DNA from 4 places in the Bacillus sp. D48C genome. Region 2 is predicted to be linked to each of the others. Evidence: riboswitches for the same ligand, from Rfam matches in the RefSeq annotation. Region 2 holds a riboswitch; each other region holds the start of a gene.
What was found. A riboswitch is a leader RNA that binds a small molecule or an ion and turns the genes downstream of it on or off. The one in region 2 is predicted to bind S-adenosylmethionine.
Positions count from the first base shown of each region.

Region 1 (3,716 bases), on a different contig from region 2:
TTTTGATGGGATAGTTGTAATGGCAATTGGTGATAGAAATGATATTTCTAAAATTAAGAAAGCACCAGATAATTTTATAATTGCTCCATACGTACCTCAATCAGAAATATTAAATGAAGCGGATGTTTTTATTACACATGGCGGCATGAATAGCGTACACGATGCCATTCATTATAATGTCCCATTTGTAATAATACCGCATGATAAAGATCAGCCTATGATAGCGCAAAGATTAACTGAACTGGAAGCAGCGCGTAGACTATTGAAAGAACATGTTAATGTGCACACTTTAAAAGAGGCTGTAACAGATGTTCTTTCAAACGAAAAGTATAAGCATGGTATACGAAAACTTAATGATAGCTTTTTAGAATGTGGTGGTTCAAAAGAAGTAATTGCAGTTATTGAATCTCTTTTAAATAAAGTGAAACTTTAATCGTTGGGGGTTTTACTGCCCGTAAATAGCGGGGGAAATAGTCGTAACTATATACAAGCATAGAGGTTCGTACCTTTATGCTTGTATATTCTTATCCAGCAAATTGCACAGCAGTATTTGCATGTAAAAAAGCAGTATCAAAAACGGGAACAGTAAGATCATTTTGGGAGATGAGTAAAGGTATTTCAGTACAGCCTAATAGTATACCTTCAGCGCCGTTTTGAATTAATGACTTTGTAATTTGTAATAGCTTTTCTTTAGATGCTTCTGAAATGATCCCTTTACTTAATTCATCTAATATGACATGATGGATAACTGTTCTTTCCTCTTCATTTGGGATAATTGTCTCAATGTTATGTTTCGCTAATCGTGATTTATAGAAATCTTGCTCCATCGTTTGTTTTGTTCCTAATAGTCCGATACGTTTTATATTTTGTTTTACCATTTCTTTAGCACTTACATCGCCAATGTGAAGAAGCGGGATAGAGATTGCTTGTTCTACTTCTTCGGCAAATAGATGTACAGTATTTGAACACATTAATAAACAGTCAGCCCCAGATTTTTCAACCTTCTTTGCAACCGTGACTAGTTCATTTTTTACTTCTTCATATTGATGGTTTTGTAATAAAGTAGTTACTTCTCCAAAGTCCATACTATATAAAACTAGCTTCGCATTTTGATCGTATTGAGAGAGTGTAAGTGTATTAATATGTTTATAGTATAATGATGTAGATTCCCAACTTAATCCCCCAATTAAACCAATAACTTTCATAATGCATTCCTCCCGAAACGATTTTGAATTTATTATTTCATAATTCCGATAAGAATACAATGATTTAAATGTACTATTTAACGAAAAATAAAAATAGTTAGAAAAGTATTGAAATTTATGCTTTTTAGTGCCATAATACGAATTACAAATTAATACTTATCCAGAGAGGTGGAGGGAACGGCCCTAAGAAACCTCAGCAACCCCTATGCAATTTTATAGGAAGGTGCTAATTCCGCAGAGGACACGATGTGTTTTTTGAAAGATAAGAGGATTCTTGAACGTGAAAGAAAATGACCTCTTATGTAAGAGGTCATTTTTTTGTTGTATAGAAAGGAAGTGTCGATGCATAATTCATTTTTAAAATAAATATAGAATAATAAAAGTTGACCAATATGAGAGGGGAATTGTAATGAATAAATTATCAACAAAGTTAGTAGTAGCAATCGGGATTGGAGCAGCCTTATACGGGATATTAGGACTTTGGGGATTTTCTATTGCACCGAATACATTTATTAAACCAGCATTAGCTATATTAACTGTTTTTGGAGCATTATTTGGTCCAGTGGCAGGACTCTTAATCGGACTTATCGGTCATACCGTAACAGATACGATTGCTGGCTGGGGGATTTGGTGGGGCTGGGTTATTAGTTCAGGGATTATTGGTTTTTCAATGGGTCTTATTCAAAAAAGAGTTGGTTTTAGTGTGAAAAACGGGTCATTTAACAAGGGAGATATTTCTTATTTAGCAATTACTGGGTTAGTTGGTATTGTCATTGCTATTATATTTGCTGGGGCATTCGATATTATTGTGATGGGAGAACCATTTGACAAAATTGTTATACAAGTATTAGGAGCAACAATTTCCGATGTTATCGTATTCTTAGTTCTTGGATTGCCACTTACAATTGGCTTGGCGAAATCCAATAAGAAACATGCACATTTAAAAATTGAAAAGTAGGGATGTTAACATGCAACCAATTATTTCGTTTGAACAATTCACCTTTCAATACGGGCATGCTGCGCAGCCTACTTTAAGTGATATTAACTTTCATATATACCCTGGGGAAAAAGTGCTAATTGCTGGACGAAGTGGTTCAGGAAAGTCGACATTAGCTCATTGTATCAATGGGCTAATTCCATTTTCTTATGAAGGGATTAGTACAGGTAACGTATTAATTGCCGGTAAAGACCCGAGGGAAGGCAGTATTTTTGAACAGAGTAAACATGTGGGAACAATTTTGCAAGATCAAGATGCTCAATTTATTGGTATGACAGTAGAAGAAGATGTAGCTTTTTATTTAGAAAATGAATGTGTAAATCAAGAGGATATGAAAAAGATTGTTTCGGACTCATTAAGAAAGGTGAAGATGCATACGTTTCATAAACAAAGTCCACATGAATTATCAGGAGGTCAAAAACAAACAGTTTCTCTTGCTGGTTTATTAACAACAAATGCGGATATATTATTGTTCGATGAACCGTTAGCGAACTTAGATCCGCTAAGCGCCTTACATACGATAGAACTTATGAAAGATATACATGAGCAATATAATAAAACGATTGTTATTATCGAACATAGAATAGAAGAAATTTTAAAGCTGGATTTAGACAAAGTTATATTAATTGATGAAGGTAAAGTCATTGCAATAGGAACACCAAAAGAAATCTTAGCGTCAAATATATTACCATGTATTGGCTTAAGAGAGCCTATTTACATCGAAGCATTAAAGAGATTACATTTTGATAGTAATAATGACGTAATATATCCAATGGAAAACCTTCAAAAGGAAAAGGTAAGCAACGTTATAAGAGAGTGGATGGAGAAACAAGTCATATTAAAAGGTAATACTAAAAACAAGGAATTACTTAAAGTGGAGAATTTATCATTTTCATACCCTAATAAACAAAAAGTATTAGAAAATGTAAACCTTTCAATATATGAAGGAGAAATTGTGGCACTGTTGGGACATAATGGAGCAGGGAAATCAACATTAGCTCATAGTCTTATAGGCATAAACAAAATGAAAAATGGGGAAATCTTGTTAGAGGGTGAAGATATTAGTTCTTGGTCTATTCGTAAACGTGGGGAAACCATATCTTACGTGATGCAAAATCCAAATCATATGATTACACAGCCCACTGTTTTTGAAGAAGTTTCATTTACATTAAAATTAAATAATTTTTCTAAGGAAGAAATTAAGAATAGAGTAGAAGAAACTTTAAAAATTTGTGGTTTATATCCATTTCGTAATTGGCCAATTCAAGCGCTAAGCTATGGGCAAAAAAAGAGAGTAACAATCGCATCTGTATTAACAATAGATCCCAAGCTTATCATATTAGATGAACCGACAGCGGGACAAGATTATTATCATTATAAACAATTTATGTCGTTTATTAAAAAACTAGCTAAAAAGGGAATCTCATTTGTTTTTATCACTCACGATATGAATCTCGCACTAGAATATGCAGACCGTGCAGTAGTTCTACATGAAGGGAAAATTATTGCGGATA
Region 1 covers NZ_JBKFAQ010000002.1:24,740-28,455, forward strand. Annotated here, with positions in the region: gene ACLBXA_RS05165 (macrolide family glycosyltransferase) at 1-433, shown strand, start outside; gene ACLBXA_RS05170 (aspartate/glutamate racemase family protein) at 525-1,205, opposite strand; SAM riboswitch class I at 1,359-1,474, shown strand; gene ACLBXA_RS05175 (ECF-type riboflavin transporter substrate-binding protein) at 1,615-2,163, shown strand; gene ACLBXA_RS05180 (ABC transporter ATP-binding protein) at 2,174-3,716, shown strand, end outside.
Region 1: it holds a riboswitch for S-adenosylmethionine, as region 2 does, so the genes downstream of both, ACLBXA_RS05175 (ECF-type riboflavin transporter substrate-binding protein) here and ACLBXA_RS15410 (Na+/H+ antiporter NhaC family protein) in region 2, are expected to answer to the same signal.

Region 2 (3,716 bases):
GCGATTTTCTTTGGCAATCCGGCTGTAGTGAGTTATTTACAACCAATTGGTGATATTTTCATCCGATTAATTAAAATGATCGTTGTACCGATTGTTGTAGCAAGTATTGTTGTTGGGGTTGCTGGTGTTGGCGATGTTAAAAAACTAGGTCGACTAGGCGGAAAAACAATTATTTACTTTGAAATTATTACAACAATTGCAATTATTGTTGGTCTATTAATAGCGAATATTTTCCAACCAGGAAAAGGCGTGAATATGGAGCAGTTAACAAAGACAGATATTTCAAAATATACACATACAACAGAGCAAGTACAAAGTCATTCATTTGCAGATACATTTGTAAATATTGTTCCAACGAACATTATGAAGTCATTAGCTGACGGAGATATGCTTGCTATTATATTCTTCTCTGTACTATTTGGTTTAGGTGTAGCAGCAATTGGTGAAAGAGGAAGACCAGTTCTTCAATTTTTCCAAGGTGTAGCTGACGCAATGTTTTATGTAACAAACCAAGTTATGAAATTTGCACCATTTGGTGTGTTTGCACTAATTGGTGTTACAGTTTCTACATTTGGTCTTGCTTCATTAATTCCATTAGGGAAATTACTAATTGTCGTATATGGAGCAATGATCTTCTTCGTCGTAGTTGTCTTAGGACTTACAGCGAAAATATTTGGAATTAACATTTTCCAATTCTTTAAGATTTTAAAAGACGAGCTGATCTTAGCGTATTCTACAGCAAGCTCAGAAACAGTTTTACCGAAAATCATGGAGAAAATGGAGAAATTCGGTTGTCCGAAAGCAATTACATCTTTCGTTATTCCGACAGGTTATTCATTTAACTTAGATGGATCAACTTTATATCAAGCAATTGCGGCGATTTTCTTGGCGCAAATGTACGGTATTGATTTATCTATTACACAACAAATTACATTATTACTTGTATTAATGGTTACCTCAAAAGGTATCGCAGGTGTACCGGGCGTATCATTCGTTGTATTATTAGCGACACTTGGTACAGTAGGTATTCCACCTGAAGGTTTAGCGTTCATTGCTGGTATTGACCGTATTTTAGATATGGCTCGTACAGCAGTTAACGTTGTAGGAAACTCTTTAGCAGCTGTAGTTATGTCTAAGTGGGAAGGTCAATATGACGCTGAAAAAGGACAAGCTTATTTAAAAGAGATTTCTGAAAAGGGTCAAGCTGCTTAATTATAATATGAACAAGCTCTCACATAATATGTGGGAGCTTTTCTGTATATAGAAGAGGAGCAGACATAATGAAACGTAAATATGGTGACGGTGCTTCGTGGAAGAGACTAATAGAAAAGAGTTATACGGTTAAGCAAGTGGAAGAGGGAATGCTCGGAATACTGGATATAAAAAAAGTGAGAGAGCCTAGTTGTAAAGAATATGATGGTAAAGAAATTTGTATTGCAAGTGATGGGTATACGTGGGTTCAATATTTCATTAATGGAAAGAACTTTGCGATTACAGCTATGTTAGATGATAGGCACAATTTAGTGCAATATTATATTGATGTGACGAAAGAATATGAAATAGACGATCGTGGTTTACCGTATTTTGATGATTTATATTTAGATGTAGTATTATTACCCAGCGGTAAGGTGTATATATTAGATGAAGAAGAGCTAGAGGATGCTTATAAAAGTGGCGATGTCACGAAGGAAGAGTATGAGTTAGCTTGGTACACTACGAAATGGATATTAGCAGCAATAAAAAATAGTGAATTTTATTGGATTTCAATATTGGAAGAAGAAATCGAAAAGTTAAAATGATTGTTGTATTCAAATTTTTGTATAATTACCAAAAAAATCTATACAAAAAATAATTGACTTTTGTTTTGTAAGCGAGTAAAGTTAGGGAAGAAATTATTATTAAAAAATAAATATGAAACCTTCTTATAAAGAGAGGCGGAGGGACTGGCCCTACGATGCCTCGGCAGCGGACTCGATTTCAGAGTGCTGTGCCAAATCCAGCAAGCGTGTGCTTGAAAGATGAGAAGAGTGTTTCTTATAGATGTATAAGACCTCTTCTCATCGGAAGAGGTCTTTTGTTATTCATTAGAAAAAGGTTGAAACTAGGGAGAGATGGTACTTTGAAAGAAACGAGAGGAAATGGTTTAGCTTTATTACCACTTGGGATATTTTTGGCGCTATTTATTGGTTCTGGAATTATTACAGGTGATTTCTATAAATTGCCGATACTTGTAGCGATTTCAATTGCTGTAGGAGTTGCTTTAGTGATGAATCGTAAAGAAAGTTTTAATGTGAAAGTAGAGCGGTTCGCTAAAGGTGCAGGAAATCCAGATATTATGATTATGGTATTAATTTTTGTGCTTGCTGGTGCATTTTCTGAAACTGCTAAAGGAATGGGCGGGGTAGATTCAACTGTTAATTTAGCGTTAACTATTTTACCGCCAGGATTTATCGTAGCTGGAATCTTTGTTATTGGTGCATTTATTTCATTAGCTATGGGGACTTCAATGGGAACAATTGCAGCGTTAGCACCAATTGCTGTAGGTATTAGTGGTCAAACTGATATCTCAATTGCGCTTACGATGGCTACTGTTGTTGGCGGAGCGATGTTTGGTGATAATTTATCATTTATTTCAGATACAACAATCGCAGCTGTTCGTTCACAAGGAACAGAAATGAAAGATAAGTTTAAAACGAACTTTTTAATTGTATTACCAGCGGCTATTATTACAATTGTACTATTAGTAATAGTTACTTCAGGAAGTGATACGCAGGTTAAAGCGCATAGCTTTGATTGGATAAAGATTTTACCGTACGCAGGAGTACTTATTACAGCTCTACTTGGCTGGAATGTACTTATCGTATTAACTGGTGGAACTGTACTATCTGGTGTTATCGGTCTTATAGATGGAAGTTACACGTTAGAAAGTTTCTTTAAAAGTGTAACGACTGGAATGGGCGGTATGATGGAGTTAGTATTACTTGCTATATTAATTGGCGGTATGGTTGAATTAATCCAATATAATGGTGGTATTCAATATTTAATGAATGTATTAACACGTAATATTCGTTCGAAAAAAGGAGCGGAATTTGGTATTGCTGGTTTAGTGAGTATGACGAATATGTGTACAGCAAATAATACGATTTCGATTATTTTTACAGGCCCGCTTGCAAAAAATATTGCGGATCAATATGAAATAGATCCTCGTAAATCAGCGAGTGTATTAGATCTTTTCTCATGTTGTGTGCAAGGGTTGATCCCGTACGGTGCCCAAATGTTAACGGCAGCAGGATTTGCAGCGTTATCTCCGGTTGAATTGTTACCATATGCATTTTATCCAATTTTAGTTGGAGTATGTGGGATTGTTTCTATTTTAATTGGGTTTCCAAGGTTTTCGAAAGTAGCTGAGAAAAAAAAGTATCATAAAACAGCTTAATCTAATATGAACGTTAGTAATTAAAAAACGTGCAGAGAATAGACTCTGCACGTTTTTTTGCGTAAAGGGCTGAATATGACTCGGTCTTAAGTCTGAGTTAAAAACGGTTCTTAAGCTCGTTATGGAAAGATGAAAAAATAGTTAAGATAAGAGTATCAAATCGAAGGGAGGCAAGCACAAGATGAAACAATTTCTAGCGTTTATCGCAGCCGGTATTTTGGCTTTAATTGCTCTTGGTAGTCTTGCTGGTATTGTAGGATTCGCAATCGGAGCAGGAGTT
Region 2 covers NZ_JBKFAQ010000005.1:238,701-242,416, forward strand. Annotated here, with positions in the region: gene gltP (glutamate/aspartate:proton symporter GltP) at 1-1,212, shown strand, start outside; gene ACLBXA_RS15405 (DUF402 domain-containing protein) at 1,281-1,799, shown strand; SAM riboswitch class I at 1,920-2,025, shown strand; gene ACLBXA_RS15410 (Na+/H+ antiporter NhaC family protein) at 2,120-3,436, shown strand; gene ACLBXA_RS15415 (lmo0954 family membrane protein) at 3,618-3,716, shown strand, end outside.

Region 3 (3,716 bases), on a different contig from region 2:
TTGGATCAGTCGGTATTACTCAAATATTAAATGCATATGTAACACAATACTTCCCATCACATATCCGAGCTACCTCCTTAGGCTGGGGACTGGGGCTTGGCCGAGTTGGTGCAATTGCTGGCCCAATTCTTGTCGGTATTATTATGACAATGCAATATGACTTAGCATGGAATTTTTACTTATTCTCCTTTGCAGGTCTTATCGCAGCTATATCTGTTTTCTTCATTCCTACAAAATAAAAAGGGCACAAACTTACTTGTGCTCTTTTTCATATGCTTCAAACAACATATCTCGAAACAATGTATTTAAACTCTCAATATCGATTCCTGATCCCTTTTCAATTCCTTTTACATATTCCTGATAGTAATGAATTTGTTCTTCTAAAAATTGATTTAGCACCTTAATTTTCAATCCAACATCTAATTCAGTACCTGCTTTTTTCTTTATTAACAACTTTTCAATTTCATCTAATACGCTACGTTCTAATGATAATTCTGTAATCAATCGGTCAAATTCTACAGGAGGTAAAGTCGTTTTCTCTTCTAGCCACTTACAAGCTAAAATGGGACGTAATACATAAAAGTACTTTTTCAGCTTTACATTCTCACCTTGCAAAAATTCACGATAATTTTTCGACGCCATATGTAAATAATGATATATCGTTGCTTTTGGATCAAAATTCTTCTCACTCATCTGTTGAAGTAGTTCTGGAAAATTAGAGTTTTTCGAATAAAAAATTGGTGATCGAATCCACTCAAGTAAAGCAGGATTCGACTTCGCGAATAGTTGCAATGCCTTTTTAATATCCCAACCACTTATATCTAAATCATCGCTAATTGGATATTCAATTACATCTCGTTTATCATGAATTGATAAATACCATTCTACTGGATGTATATAAATAAACCTAACATCATAATCGCTATCTTTCGATGGAAACCCCCAAGCACGACTCCCTGATTCCACCGCAAATAAAATTTTCACATCATTCTCTTTTTCAATTCTTTCTAACTCCAACTCGATTTTCTCTCTCATTTCATAACAACTCCATTTTTTGATTATTTCCTTGGAAATTCGACAATACACTATTAATTTTACTACATACTAAAAAAACTGTCAGAAATTACTGACAGCCTAATAAAACGTCTATTGTTGCTTTTCAATTACAGTAGCAGCAATTCGTTCAAACTCTTTTTGAATCTCCTCTTTATATGCATCTACTATTGAAAAATCCATAGCAGCAATATAAATTCGTTCTAATTTATCACGAACCGATTTTGCTTTCGCTAAGAAAGACATCGCCTCATTCATTTTTGCTTTATACTGAATGGAGACATCACGAATTTCCTTCGCATATTTCTCATCCGTCCCTGGCGTAACAATAAGGGCATACATATCAATAATTTCATCACCCTCGCGACTTGGAAAATATTCATGTGGTGCGGTGCTATCAAAAATTGCAAATCCTAATTCTCTTACGATAACCATATCAAGACTATTCGGGTCAAATCCGCAATGATATACTTCAACTTCAAACCCTTTTTCCTCAGCTGCCTTAGCTAACTTTTTGAGCATCGTTGATTTTCCAGAGCCTGGGCGCCCTTTTATAAAATAACGATGTGGTAACCCTTCTGTTAAATTAGGAACAAAATCAACTGCTCCTTTCGGTGTAGCAGCTCCTAAAAAACGATGTTTTACAAGCGATTGTCTCCCGCTTTTATCTGCAAATAATTTCTGGATTAGCTGATTGGTTAGTTCATTTGCTTTATTAAAATCTATATTATCAATATATATCTTCTCCCACTCATCATGTATAACCAATGCCTCTTTAAAACGTGCGTAAGCAGACTGAAAAGCTTTGCTTGCTTCTGAAACAAATCTTTCAATTTCTAACTTCTGCTTTCTTAGTTTATCTGAGTCCCAAGCAATTCCTAAATTTATATACTCTTCAACAACTCCTGGCATTTTTGGCTCAATAACATGCGGCGATGTCCCATCAACAATTCCTACTTTTAATTTTGGGATAATTACACCATCAACCGATTTATTATCAGAAGAACAATGTAACAATTCAATATCATATCCTTTTTCAATCCATTCACGACCTATTGCCTTTATTAAAGAAGATTTTCCCGTTCCTGGGCCACCCTTTAAGATAAATAATCTGTCTAATCCTTTTAAATTCTCTTCGTATAAATTGTGAAATCCCCTAGCTGTATTACCACCAGCATAATAATTTAATACATTTCCTGTCACTGCACTCACTCCTTCGCAGCATTCTATTTACATAACCTACAATATGCGAGCAGCTTTATTTGGGTGAATACCTATTTTGTATTGCACGAAAAAAGGAAATGAATTACAATTTAACTATCGGAAAATTCCGTTTTCAAAAAAACTGAATACTTCTTTATCAAGAGAGGCAGAGGGACCGGCCCTTTGAAGCCCAGCAACCTCAGTTTATACAAACTGAATAGGTGCTAATTCCTGCAAAATGCATTGCATTTTGGAAGATAAAACTCAACTAGCATGTAAAGCTCACCTTTCTTGATATTGAAGGGTGAGCTTTTTATTATTTGAAAAATATATATTGGAGGTATGTAAAATGAAAGTAATTGATTTATCGCAAACATTTGAAAATAATATGTCTCAATTTCCTGGAACACCTAAAATACAACTAGAAGCTGTTACAAGTGTTGAAGAATCAGGCTATCAAGTTACAGATTTTCATTCTGTCGTTCATGTTGGCACGCATTGTGATGCTCCTGCGCATTTTATTTCAGGCGCAACGACCATCGATCAATTACCGCTGGATCAATTTGTAGGTGAAGCTGTTCTTATAGATGTAACACATATTCAAGAGCGAAAATTACCTAAGGCAGTATTGCATAATACTGACATAAAAGAAGGTGATATTGTTATTTTTCATTCTAATCTATCCACCAAATGGAATACAGAAGCTTATGAGAAAGAAGCATTTTATCTTTCTGAAGAATTAGCTGAAGAATTAGTTCAATTAAAAGTAAAATCTATCGGTTTAGATTTCATTTCTCCTGATGAAGTCACAACAGAAACATCACCGATTCATCACATATTACTAGGGAATAATATTTACTTAATTGAAAACTTAACAAATCTAGATGCTATCGAAACAAAACGTTTCTTTTTCTCAGCCGCACCTTTAAAAATTAAAAATAGTGACGGTGCTTTCGCAAGAGCATTTGCTGTTATATTTTAAACACAACCTATAAAGTGAACCTTTAATCAGTGGGGGTTTTGTTCATCCCACACCTAACTTCTTTGCTTCCGCTGAATTTTGAGGTGGGGGTCTTACTGCCCGGCAAATAGCGGGATTAAAAAAAGCAAAGGCCACTACTGGTCTTTGCTTCTATATTTTCTATTTAAATTAAGAAAGAATTGTTCCACACGGGGACGCACCCAAGCTAAACAATCTATCTCTTTCTTCTTTGTGCAAGCTATCTCTTCTCCATCTACCATTTCAACAAGTTCTAGTTCTAACAGTTGCCTCGTGAATGCTAACATATTCACTTCTTCAGATGGATACTCTTCTTTTAATTTCTCCTCAATTTCTCCCAATAAAAAACCGTCACGCATCATTGCCAATGCATCAATCCAAAGTGGCGGCATTTCATATTTTTCTCCTGTAATTGTATCTTTTACAATATAATTCTTTTGCTCTTTTCGAAATTGAATCG
Region 3 covers NZ_JBKFAQ010000012.1:30,304-34,019, reverse strand. Annotated here, with positions in the region: gene ACLBXA_RS23485 (MFS transporter) at 1-239, shown strand, start outside; gene ACLBXA_RS23480 (nucleotidyltransferase domain-containing protein) at 253-1,035, opposite strand; gene ACLBXA_RS23475 (PRK06851 family protein) at 1,147-2,256, opposite strand; SAM riboswitch class I at 2,408-2,520, shown strand; gene ACLBXA_RS23470 (cyclase family protein) at 2,606-3,238, shown strand; gene ACLBXA_RS23465 (hypothetical protein) at 3,373-3,716, opposite strand, start outside.
Region 3: it holds a riboswitch for S-adenosylmethionine, as region 2 does, so the genes downstream of both, ACLBXA_RS23470 (cyclase family protein) here and ACLBXA_RS15410 (Na+/H+ antiporter NhaC family protein) in region 2, are expected to answer to the same signal.

Region 4 (3,716 bases), on a different contig from region 2:
TCATCTATTAACGTTCCAAGACGATTACGCCCTCTCACATATCCACTAAATCCACCAATCAGTACACCAAGCCCTATATCGAGGGCAGCTGCTACTAATCCAACTGTTAGTGAAATCTTCCCACCAGCCCAAGTACGTGCCCAAATATCTCTCCCTAGATCATCTGTTCCAAACCAATGTTCACTACTCGGCGGTAAATTTGTTGCCTTTTTTACTTGTTCACTCGCAGTAAATAAAGTTAAACTTTCGCCAATAAGCGAGAAAACAATAATTAGCAATAACGTCACTGTTCCTAAAACTGCGATTGGATTCGATATAAACTTACGAAACACTTCTTTCTTTCTGCTAATTGTTTGCTGATTTTTATTTATCGTTAATTCTTTTTTCTCTTCTTTCGTTAATAACTGTTCATTAATCTCATAAGCTCCCATTTAAATATCCCCCCTCCTTATGTAATAGAACGAATACGCGGATCAACAATGCGATGAATAATATCTGTAATGAAAATACAAGCAATTAATAACGCACTATAGAAAATCGTTGTTCCCATAATCACCGGATAGTCTCGGTTAAAAATACTATCTACAAAATATTTTCCTAGGCCAGGAATTGAAAAGATTTTTTCAATAACAAAAGTCCCTGTTAAGAGTCCAGCCATTAACGGTCCAACAAATGTAAGTACTGGAACAATCGCATTTCGAAGAGCGTGTCTTATAATAATCTTCTTAATTGGTATACCTTTTGCTCTTGCTAGCTTAATATAATCACTCTGCAGTACTTCGATCATATTAGAACGCACAAACCTTGTAATAACTGCGATTGGCCCTAACGCTAATGCAAAGGATGGCAATACCGTATGTTCGAATGTTCCCCAAGAGGCTACTGGTAAAAACTCAAATTGGATAGCGAATACTTGTATAAATAGTGGTGCTAAAATAAAACTTGGAATAGAAATACCTAAAATTGCGAGCAAACTCACACTATAGTCAATTACTCTCCCATGATATAGAGCAGCAAATGTCCCTGCCGCAATTCCTACTAACAATGAAATAACAAGTGCTTGTAGACCAATAATTGCTGATGGACCAAAGCCAGTTGTTATAATTTCTGATACACCTTGCCCGGTTGATTGAACCGATTCACCAAAATCAAAATGAACTACACCGTCTAAATAAGCAACATATTGATTCCATAACGGTTCATCAAGGTGATACTTCGCTCTCATGTTTTGGATCACTTCTTCAGGAAAGATTTTTGCATCTGATGAAAATGGATCTCCCGGAATAATATGCATAATTAGAAATGTCACTGTCGTAATAACCCATAGTGTGAACACCATAACCGATAATTTTTTAATTACATACACTTCAATAACCCCCTAAACACATGAATTTACTTTGTTTTATGAATGTACTTTTTCCATTACTCCCTTTTCTCTTTTTAGAATACAAAAAGCCTTGATCTTAAAAAATAAGATCAAGGCTTAACAAACAAAGGCCCATCACTTATCTTTCAAGACTTGCTTGCTGGAATTAGCACGGTGTTCCTATTACAGAACCCGCTGCTGAGGTGTCATAGGGCCAGTCCCTCTACCTCTCTGGATAAGTAAATTGCTATATTATTATTTGGTTCAAATTGTATATTTCGAATTATAATTCTGAAAAATTGAAAAGTCAATCAAATTGGATAAATTTAGAAAAATCAGTTTTTAATTCGTTTATCGAAATTACAGTTTTCGGCTTATCATAAAAAGAAATGATGTTAAAGGAGTTATAAGATGGACCCCTTACTTCTTGCTACTATAGGATTACCCTTAACAATCGTTATACTTGTCATCATCGGCTCCTATAAACTCTTTATTAAAAAGAAACGTATTACTTCTTTTTATACTCCTTTCGATAATATTACCGGGCAAACTATTTCCGAATTTCACGAAGAACAGAAAATATTAGTATCTGAGGATGAAGACAGAGATGGCAAGAAGAAAAAATAACCTTGCACAGGCAAGGTTATTTTTTCGTTTCTGCTTGAAAACGTTTATAGTATGTCGATGCTGTTGCAAAGTTAATTTCTATATCACGAATCAACGATGAATCTTCTTCTTTAGCTAACTTCTGTAATTTTTTCATCGCTTGTTCTGATTCATTCAAGAAACCAACATATACCTCATGTTCTTGCTCTTTCGACTTCGGAACACGAATTTCTTTACGTATATGATCAATATCTTCTAACATGCTCGTCGTTACCTTTTGCACGTCTTCTTTATATGTTGCATTCGTTATTTCCTTACCGCCCTTTTCTTTTGCCACTTCAAATAACTGCAGTGCTTTATTAATTTCTTTATTCATTTTTATATCGTATTTTTCATGTACTGCAAGGTATTCTTTCATCTCTTCTGTTTGTTCAGTAGATTGCTCTACCTTTTCTTTCGGTTCTTTCGTATCTTTATTTCCATTACATCCTGCTAGAAGGATCATACTTCCCATTACAGCAATACCCAAAACCTTCTTCATCTCTTCTTCTCCTTTTATCTACAGCTATTACTCATTATAGTTTCTTTTATCTCCACTTGTTATTATACCGAGAACGCCCTACTTTTTACACTTAAGACGACATCGTAATATATATACCAACATGTTTGTCACAGTATCGTCACTTTATACAAATAACTTTTGCAATGCTTTACTACATCACCTTACAAAACTGTAAGCACACATAAAGAACAAACCATGCTAGACTTACATATGCATAACGCAAACATATGTAAGGTTTTAAGGAGAATCATCTATGTACAACACAATGCCTTTTATGGGAGAAGATATTCGTGTCCTTATTCGCGAAAAATCACTTCATATCGAAAATACAGAGAGCCTTCGCCGCGTATTAAAGAAGAAGCATGCTCCATTTAAGTTAGCTCAATATTTAAAACAACAACATACAAATCAATTTCATACCGTGCTAAATATATCGGATAAATCATTAACAATCGAAATCATCGGTCATGTCTACATTGGAAACTTTGCAGATACCTTAAAGGAAATCCCACGTATACCGAAGATTGCTCCTATTATCGTTAAAAAAGCGTATAAAATTACTGACCATACCGATATTATCGACTGTGGGGAAAAAGAAGTCGATAGTAATCGCTGGGTGTGGGATAAACTTGCTGTTTTATATGATACGATCATGAATAATATGTATGAGGTATTTCAAAGAAATGAAAAAAAGAACTGATTCAAACATTCCCTTTGAATCAGTTCTTTTTTGTTAAGCCTCTAAATTTTGTCTTTGTTGCAGTTCAAACTGCTTCTCACTTCTTCTGGCCATAAATAGATAACATAATACTGCCCCTACTTCACAAAGCGCAATAACAACACCCATCGGTAACGCTGTATTACTCCCACCAATACCTACTAGCGGAGCGACAAGCGCTCCTGAAATGAACTGTAATAAGCCTAATAAAGCTGACGCTGTTCCTGCAGCTTGCTTCTGATTTCTCATCGCTAATGAGAACCCAGTTGTTGATACAACCCCGACACTTGATACAACAAGGAATAACGAACATAAAACACCGATTAAACCTATTCCTAGTACGATTGTCAGTAGTAAAGATAGGCCACCAACAGCTGCGATAATAATACCAGCAACAAATAATGTCTTCTCATTCACTTTCCCCGCTAAACGACCCGTTACCTGACTAGCAATAATAATACCGA
Region 4 covers NZ_JBKFAQ010000017.1:59,421-63,136, forward strand. Annotated here, with positions in the region: gene ACLBXA_RS26990 (ABC transporter permease) at 1-431, opposite strand, end outside; gene ACLBXA_RS26995 (ABC transporter permease) at 449-1,366, opposite strand; SAM riboswitch class I at 1,503-1,608, opposite strand; gene ACLBXA_RS27000 (DUF3951 domain-containing protein) at 1,778-1,993, shown strand; gene ACLBXA_RS27005 (hypothetical protein) at 2,010-2,513, opposite strand; gene ACLBXA_RS27010 (hypothetical protein) at 2,788-3,234, shown strand; gene ACLBXA_RS27015 (multidrug effflux MFS transporter) at 3,268-3,716, opposite strand, start outside.
Region 4: it holds a riboswitch for S-adenosylmethionine, as region 2 does, so the genes downstream of both, ACLBXA_RS26995 (ABC transporter permease) here and ACLBXA_RS15410 (Na+/H+ antiporter NhaC family protein) in region 2, are expected to answer to the same signal.